2 regions of the Variovorax sp. genome follow, and region 1 is predicted to be linked to the other one. Evidence: riboswitches for the same ligand, from Rfam matches in the RefSeq annotation. Region 1 holds a riboswitch; the other holds the start of a gene.
The links. Region 1 has a riboswitch for thiamine pyrophosphate ahead of thiC (phosphomethylpyrimidine synthase ThiC). Riboswitches for the same ligand answer to the same signal wherever they lie in the genome.

Region 1 (4,385 bases):
CCGGCGCCGATGCCCCCGTGGTGGCCAGGCTGCGCGCGGCCGGCGCGGTGGTGCTCGGCAAGACCAACATGCACGAGCTGGCCTTCGGCGTCACCGGCTACAACCCCGCGTTCCAGAGCGGCCCCGAGGTGGGCGTGCGCAATGCCTACGACGCGAGCCGCATCGCGGGCGGATCTTCGTCGGGCAATGGCGCGGCACTCGGCGCGCGCATGGTGCCGGCCGCGCTCGGCACCGACACCGGCGGCTCGGTGCGCATTCCGTGCGCGTTCAACGGCTGCGCGTCGCTGCGCCCGAGCATGGGCCGCTATCCGCAGCAGGGCATCGCGCCGATCTCGCACACGCGCGACACGGCCGGGCCGATGGCGCAATCGATGGCCGACGTGGCGCTGCTCGACGGCGTGATCGCCGGTGGCAAGCCGCTGAGGCCCGCCGACCTGAAGCGCGTGCGGCTCGGCGTGGTGCAGGCCTTCTACGCCAACCTCGATGCCGACACGCGCGCCGCCACCGACGCCGCGCTCGCCAGGCTGCGGGCTGCCGGCGTCACGCTGGTGGACGTGGAGATGCCGAAGCTGATGGAGCTCAACGGCGCGATCGGTTTTCCGCTCGCGCTCTACGAGGCGCACGACGACATGGCGGCCTACCTCGCGAAGTACCGCACAGGCATCGACATCGCGCAGCTCGCGGCCGGCATTGCCAGCCCCGACGTCAAGGGCACCTTCGACGCCTTCGTGATCCCGCGCAAGCTGCCCGCGCCCACCGGCACGGTCGATGCGAAGCCGGTCTACGACAACGCAATGCGCGTTGCACGCCCCGCGCTGCAGAAGCTCTACCGCGACACCTTCGCCAAGAACAGGCTCGACGCGCTGGTGTTCCCGACCGTGCCGCGCGTGGCGCTGGCCGCCGCGCCCGAAGCCAGCAGCCCGGAGAACTTCGGCGCGCTGATCCAGAACACCGACCCCGGCAGCAACGCCGGAATTCCGGGCGTGCAGTTGCCATCGGGCCTCGGCGCGACGACGGGCCTGCCCGTGGGGCTGGAACTCGACGGCCCGGCCGGCAGCGACCGCAAGCTGCTGGCCGTGGGGCTCGCCGTGGAACAGGTGCTCGGCCGGCTGCCCGCGCCCAAATAAGCAAGCAAGCCGGCGTGCGCGGTCAGCGCCCGGCCGGCGGCACGCTCCAGCCCGCCAGCGCCGAGCGGCGCTCGATGCCCAGCTTGTCGAAGATGCGCCGCAGGTAGGTGCGCACGGTGGGCACGCCCACCTCCATGCGCCGCGCGATCTCCTTGTCGGTGAGGCCTTCGCGCACGCAGCGCGCCACCTGCTGCTCGCGCGCGCTCAGCAGGGACCATGCAGCGTCGTGCGCTTGCCGTGGCGGGGGCAAGGCGATGGCCGCAGCCGCGCGCTGGGCCCGCTGCAGCGCCCCGGCGAACGCCGGTTCGATCAGGTCGAGCAGCGCCTTCTCGTGGTCGCCGAAATCGCCGCGTTCCCTGCGCCGCCAGATCCGCAGGTCGCCCAGCGCGCGGTCGCCATCGAACGCATGCAGGTTCATGCCCCAGTGCAGGCCGTCGCGCGAGAGAAAGTCGTTGAAGAACGGGGTGCGCATCAGTGCGCGCTGCGGCATCACTTCGGTCACGCGCGTGGCGCGGCGGCGCGACTGCAGCACGAAGGTGATCGGGTCGTGGTGCTGGTGCCACTGCGCATAGCGGTCGAGGTTGCCGGGCTCCATGTTGATCGCCACGCGCGCGCCGAAGCTGCGGCTGCCCGCATCCCACACGAACGAGGCGAATTGGTCCGCGCGCAGCAGGTCGAGCAGCGCCCGGCCCAGACGCTCGCGAATATCGCGCTCGTTGCCGGCGGCGTCTTCCGCCAGCAGCGTGAATACGCCGCGCAACGCCTGCTGTTCAGTGCCTGTGAGGTACATCGCCGTTCTTCCGGTGGGATCGCTGTGACGCTAGCGTTTAGCAAGCGCCGCGCCAAGGGTGGATGCCCTTGGCGCGGTACCCCGGGGCTTGTCCCATCGGCACATGGCCCGCAAGGTGTTCCAATAGCGGTCTTCATGAGTGCCATCGATCCCACCACCGGACCTTGTCCCTGCGGCCGTACCGACCGCCGCGACAAGCCCATCGGCTACGCCCTGTGCTGTGGCCGCTATCTCGACGATTTCGAGAACACGCCGGCGCCAGACGCCGAATCGCTGATGCGTTCGCGCTACTCGGCCTGCGTGCTCGAGCGCGCCGAATACCTGCTCGCCACCTGGGACGCCGCCAAGCGGCCGGCCTCCATCGAGTTCGAGCCCGGCGTCAAGTGGCTGGGGCTGGACATCCGTTCGCGCTCGGTGCTGGACGCCGACCACGCCGAGGTCGAGTTCGTCGCCCGCCAGCGCAGCGCGGCCACCGGCGCCGCCACCCGGCTGCACGAGCGCAGCCGTTTCGTGCGCGAGGGCGCGCGCTGGTTCTACCTCGACGGCGACCTGCAGCAGCCCCTGGCTTGACGCGCCGGTCGGCGGCTCGCACAATCGGCCCCGCTCCGGGGTGCACGCATGTGGCGTGCTGAGATGGCAAAGCTGCCGACCCGCGAACTTGATCCGGGTCATACCGGCGTAAGAAGAGCTGCACTCCCTGACTCCGGTCCGTCACTCCCCCTTCCGTGACGGGCTTCCCGAAGTCCACCGAGCGATTGCGGAGCACCCTTTCCCTCAACAAGGAGTGCCTCCGATGAATGCCCCCGACAAGTTCACCTCGCTGCTTTCGCTCACTCGCGAGCCTTTTCCCGCCTCCCACAAGTGCGTGATTCCGGGCAGCCGGCCCGACCTGCAGGTGCCGGTGCGCGACGTGCTGCTGACCAACGGCGAGACCGTCTCCCTCTACGACACCTCCGGCCCCTACACCGATTCGAAGGTCGAGATCGACGTGCGCCGCGGCCTGCCCGACGTGCGCGGCGCCTGGGTCATCGAGCGCAATGACACCGAAAGCTACGAAGGCCGCTCGCACCACGCGCTGGACGACGGCGCCAAGAACGAAGACCGCGACGCGCAGCGCCTGGCAGAGTTGCGCGCCGGTGCCTCGGCGCTGCAGCGCCAGCCGCGCCGCGCGAAGTCGGGCGCCAACGTCACGCAGATGCACTACGCGCGCCGCGGCATCGTCACCCCCGAGATGGAATACGTGGCCCTGCGCGAGAACGGCAAGCGCGAGTGGATGGCCGAGTACCTCGCCAACGAGGAACGTGCGAAGCGCGTGGCGGGCAACCCGATGGGCGCGAGCATTCCGCGCATCATCACGCCCGAATTCGTGCGCGACGAGGTGGCGCGCGGCCGCGCCATCATTCCGGCCAACATCAACCACCCAGAAGTCGAGCCGATGGCCATCGGCCGCAACTTCAAGGTGAAGATCAACGCCAACATCGGCAACTCCGCCGTTACCTCCAGCATCGAGGAAGAAGTCGAGAAGCTGGTGTGGGCCATCCGCTGGGGCGCCGACAACGTGATGGACCTGTCGACCGGCAAGAACATCCACACCACGCGCGACTGGATCGTGCGCAACTCGCCCGTGCCCATCGGCACCGTGCCCATCTACCAGGCGCTGGAGAAGGTGGGTGGCGTGGCCGAAGACCTCACCTGGGATATCTACCGCGACACGCTCATCGAGCAGGCGGAGCAGGGCGTCGACTACTTCACCATCCACGCCGGGCTGCGCCTGCCGTTCATCCACCTCACGGCCGACCGCATGACGGGCATCGTGTCGCGCGGCGGCTCGATCATGGCCAAGTGGTGCATCGCGCACCACAAGGAGAGCTTCCTCTACACGCACTTCGAGGACATCTGCGACATCATGAAGGCCTACGACGTGAGCTTCTCGCTCGGCGACGGCCTGCGCCCCGGCTCGGGCGCCGACGCCAACGACGAAGCGCAGTTCGCCGAGCTGCGCACGCTGGGCGAGCTCACGCAGATCGCCTGGAAGCACGACGTGCAGACCATGATCGAAGGCCCGGGCCACGTGCCGATGCACATGATCCAGTCGAACATGGACGAGCAGCTCAAGCACTGCCACGAGGCGCCGTTCTACACGCTGGGGCCGCTGACCATCGACATCGCGCCGGGCTACGACCACATTGCCAGCGCCATCGGCGCGGCCATGATCGGCTGGGCCGGCACCGCGATGCTCTGCTACGTGACGCCCAAGGAACACCTGGGCCTGCCCGACCGCGACGACGTGAAGCAGGGGATCATTGCCTACAAGATCGCCGCGCATGCGGCCGACGTGGCCAAGGGGCACCCGGGCGCGCGCTCGCGCGACGACGCGCTGAGCAAGGCGCGCTTCGAGTTCCGCTGGCAGGACCAGTTCAACCTGGGTCTCGACCCCGACACCGCGCGCGAATTCCACGACGAGACGC
Region 2 (4,385 bases), 2.0 Mb from region 1:
CGCTACCGCCGATTCGGCCAACGGCGCGAGCATGGCGGCGGCCACGCGTGCGGCAGCGCCTTCTGCATCGGGGCCGCCCGCTTCGAACAGGCCGACCTTGCAGCCCGCCTGCGCGAGCGTGACGGCCATCAGCCGGCCCATCAGGCCCGCGCCAAGGATGGCGGCGGATTGAAAAGGAAGGCTCATGGTCTCGCTCCTTCCGACCTTCGATACCGCCGATAATTTTCGGCATGACCCAAGCACCCACCCAGCGCTACGCACGCGTGCTCTCCATTGCCGGTTCCGACAGCGGCGGCGGCGCCGGCATCCAGGCCGACCTCAAGACCTTCGCGGCGCTCGGCTGCTATGGCATGACCGCCATCACCGCGCTCACCGCGCAGAACACGCTCGGCGTCTCGGGCATTCACGGTGTTCCGCCCGACTTTCTCAAGGCGCAGATACAGGCCGTGGTGGAAGACATCGGCGTCGATGCCGTCAAGCTCGGCATGCTGCACGCGCCCGAGGTGGTGGAGGTGGTGGCCTGGGCCATCGACCGCTACCAGCTCAGGAACGTGGTGCTCGACCCCGTGATGGTCGCGACCAGCGGCGACCGACTGATCGCGGCCGAGACGGTGCAGGTGCTGGTGCGCGAACTGTTCCCGCGCGCGCTGGTGGTCACGCCCAACCTCGACGAAGCCGCGTTGCTCATCGGCCACCCCATCGACGGTATCGATGCGCTCGACAGCGCTGCCGACGAACTGCTGGCGCTCGGCGCGAAGGCCGTGCTGCTCAAGGGCGGCCATCTGCCGGGCGACGACGTGGTCGACGTGCTGCTGCGGTCCGGCGGCGAGCGCACGCGGCTGGCTTCGAAGCGCATCGACAGCCCCAACCTGCACGGCACCGGCTGCACGCTGTCGTCCGCCATCGCCGCGCACCTGGCGTTGGGCGCGGCGCTGCCGGAGGCTGTCGAGCGGGCGCGTGCGTACATCCTTGGCGCGATGGCCGCCGGGGCGGATGTGAAGATCGGCGCGGGTCATGGTCCTCTCAACCACGGCTTTGCGCCAGTGCCGACGCACCGCTTTGCGCTGAAGGCCGGCTGAGCCACGCGAGCGCGAAGGTCGCGGCCAGCGTCGGCAGCGCTGAGCCGAACTGCGGCGCCCACTTGGCCAGCGCGTGATACGCGGCAATGCCCGCGATCCAGATCAGCGCCGCGCCGAAATCGATCTTCCGCGCACCGCCGGCCGACACGGACTGCCCGCTGCCAAGCCGCCCGATGATCACGCCGTAGAGCGGCACGAACACCGAGCTCAACAGCAGCAGGAAGGGCTCCAGCGTGTGCATCGGCAGCACCAGTGCAAAGCCGATGCACAGCGCGGCCAGCAGCAGGCCCCAGCGCTTCACGCTCCAGCGCGGCAGCAGGCTGTGCGTGGACACCGAACCCGAGTAGAGGTCGCCGTAGGCGTTGTCGAGTTCGTCGATCAGGATCAGGCCCAGCGCCAGCAGGCCGCCTTGCGCGAGCAGCAGCGCCGTGACCAGCTCGGTGCCCGGCTCGGCCACGCTCACCACCATCACGCCGAGCGCATAGCACCAGATGTTGGCCAGCGCATAGCCGAGCCAGGTGCCGCTGAAGGCGCTCCCCAGGCCCCGGGTGCCGCGCTTGCCGTGACGTGCGTAGTCGGCCACCAGCGGCAGCCATGACACCGGCATCGCGATCACCAGGTCCAGCGCGCCGAACATGCCCATGCTGCCGTCGCCCGGTCGCGCCCAGAAGGCGTCGAGTCCCTTGGCATGCAGCCGCGTCGCGAACTGCCAGCTGAGCCACAGCAGCGACAACACCACCAGCGGCAGCCCGAAGCGGCTGACGAAGCGCCGCACCAGCTTGACCATCGAGCCCGCGAGCAGGGCCAACAGCACAGCGCCCCAGAGCAGCGTCGTCAGCACGCCGCCCCATGCCGAGCCGATGGACGGCCCGAACGCCGCCTGGCCTATGGCCTGCGTGCCCTCGCGCATGACGACCAGCTCGAAAGTGGTCCAGCCCATCAGTTGCACGATGTTCAGCAGCACCGGCAGTCGCGCGAAGGCGCTGCCGTAGGTGGCGTGCATCAGGCCGGCGCTGGCAAGGCCGCTTTCGCAGCCGAGCCGCGCGGTCCAGGCCAGCAGGCCCGCGCCTATGCAGGAACCCAGCACGATGGCGATGGCCGCGTCCCGCGTGCCCACCGCGGGCACCAGGTAGGCGCCGATCTGCATCACCAGCAGGCCGACTCCCAGGCTGAACCACAGCGCGGCGTGGTCGTGCCAGCCGAAGACGCGCTGCGACATGGGCAGCGGTGTCAGCGCTTCGTTGTTGTTGTCGTGTGCCATCCGTTTGCTCCAGTGCAAAAGGTTTGGCAGGTGGGCGGGGCCCGAGCGACACGGTCGTCACGCGAGACAACGTGAGCGGCCACCGGACCAGCTTCCCTGCGCGAGGATTACCTCAATCAGGTTCAAAGGGACTTTCTCAGCCGAACGGCAAGCCGCCCAGCACCCCTAGCAATTGCGCCGCGGGGAACCCACGGCGCGGGCAGCAGTTTATCCGCTGCCGGGAAGCCGCAACGGCAGGCGTGCCTTTGCTGGCAGGGGGAAACCCTCGGGCCGCCCCCTTGCTGCGCGAGAATCCCCGCGCCCTGAAGAAAAAGCAGAAGAGAACAGAAGAAAACAGAAGAAAAGGGCGCGTGTGCCGATAAGCAGGCAGGAAGAACAAAGAAAGGGAGAGGGATTCGCATGGCCGATGAGGATTTCAAGGGCGCTCGCCTGCGGCGTTTCAGGGTCGACGTAGGCACCATCATCTGTGCCGTCGCGCTGGTGCAGTCGCTGTTGCTGGTGGCCTTCGGCTACTGGGCGGCGGAGAAGCTGGTGTCCAAGGTGGGCACGACCGCGCACAAGACCAACCACGACCGGGTCGAGGACAACGTGCTGGCCTTCCTCGCCAAGACCGAGGGCGTCATCCGCGCCATCGCCGATTCGCCCAGCGTGCATGCGACCGGCGAGGACGGCGAGCAGACAGCCGAGATGCTCTGGACCATGCTGGAGCAGAACCCCGAGCTCGACAGCATCAACGTGGCCACCGACGACGGCCATGTGCTGATGGCCGTTCGCTACCCGGTTCCGGCCATCCGCCAGGTGCTGCGCGGCCCGGACTTCAGCACCGAGACCTGGCAATACAAGAGCTCGCCGGACCTCGAAGGCGGCGACGCCAGGCAGCGTTTCGCGACGACCTCCATCTCCTCTTACCGCAGCGACTTCGACCCCGAGAAGCGCACCTGGTACCGGGAGGCGGTGAAAGCGAAAGGCCCGGTGTGGACCGAGCCCTTCCTGATGAGCGACGCGCAGGAACTCGCCATCGGCCACGCACGCCCCTCCAGCCGCGTCGACGAAGAAGGCCGAAGGCGCGGGCTCGTGGTCGACGCCAATGTGTCGCTGGGGCATCTGTCGAGGCTCGTGCGTATCTTCGGCGCGCTGGGCAACGGCGAGAGCGCCTTGCTGAGTTCCGACCACCACGTGATCGCGCGCAGCGACCATCCCGACCCGGTGCGCCAGCTCGAATCGCCCGACACCGGCGTGCTCGGCGCCATTCATGCGCACATGCTCGCGGCCAGCACGGCGGGCGGTGCCGACGACCTGGCTTTCTCACTCGAGCATGAAGGGCGCAACTACCTCGTGCAGACCTCGCACATGCCGCACACGCGGTGGCAGCTCGTCAGCTGGGAGCCCGAGGAGATGCTGCTCGGCGGCCTGCAGCGCTCGGTGTTGTGGTCATTGCTTTTGACGCTCAGCTTCCTCGGGCTGGCGCTGTTCATTTCGCTGCGGCTGTCGAAGCTGGTGACCGGGCCCATCGAAAACCTCTCGCGCGTCGCGCGCCGCATCGGGCGGCTGGAGCTGGACAACCTGCCGCTGGAGCCGAGCCGGGTGCTGGAGGTCCAGCACCTCAACCAGGCGCTGGACGAGTCGGCGCGCAGCCTGCAGGCCTTCAGGAAGTTCGTGCCGGTGGACATCCTGCAGCAACTCGTGGCCAAGGGGCACGCGCTCACGCCCGGCGGCTCGCCGCGCCGAGTCACCGTGATGTTCACCGACGTGGAGGGCTTCACCAGCATCTCGGAATCGATGCAGGCCGACGTGCTCGTGAGGCAGCTGACCGAGTACTTCAACCTCGCGTCCGGCATCTTCGCGCGGCATGGCGGCGTGGTCGACAAATTCATGGGCGACGGCATCATGGTGCTGTGGGGTGCGCCGGCCGACCTGGAAGATGCGGAGTACCGCGCCTGCCTGGCGGCGCTGGAACTGCATGGCCGGATGAAAGCGCTCAACGACAAGTGGCGCGCGGAAGGCCTGCACGAGTTTCGCACGCGCGTCGGCATTCACACCGGCCC

Region 2: linked by a shared signal. The riboswitch ahead of ACQY8B_RS09655 (purine-cytosine permease family protein) and the one ahead of thiC (phosphomethylpyrimidine synthase ThiC) in region 1 are both predicted to bind thiamine pyrophosphate.

The regions. Positions count from the first base shown of each region.
Region 1 covers NZ_OZ257247.1:27,767-32,151, forward strand. Annotated here, with positions in the region: gene iaaH (indoleacetamide hydrolase) at 1-1,127, shown strand, start outside; gene ACQY8B_RS00145 (response regulator transcription factor) at 1,150-1,917, opposite strand; gene ACQY8B_RS00150 (YchJ family protein) at 2,053-2,487, shown strand; TPP riboswitch at 2,514-2,619, shown strand; gene thiC (phosphomethylpyrimidine synthase ThiC) at 2,711-4,385, shown strand, end outside.
Region 2 covers NZ_OZ257247.1:1,990,163-1,994,547, forward strand. Annotated here, with positions in the region: gene ACQY8B_RS09645 (FAD-dependent oxidoreductase) at 1-186, opposite strand, end outside; gene thiD (bifunctional hydroxymethylpyrimidine kinase/phosphomethylpyrimidine kinase) at 231-1,079, shown strand; gene ACQY8B_RS09655 (purine-cytosine permease family protein) at 1,024-2,340, opposite strand; TPP riboswitch at 2,417-2,517, opposite strand; gene ACQY8B_RS09660 (adenylate/guanylate cyclase domain-containing protein) at 2,740-4,385, shown strand, end outside.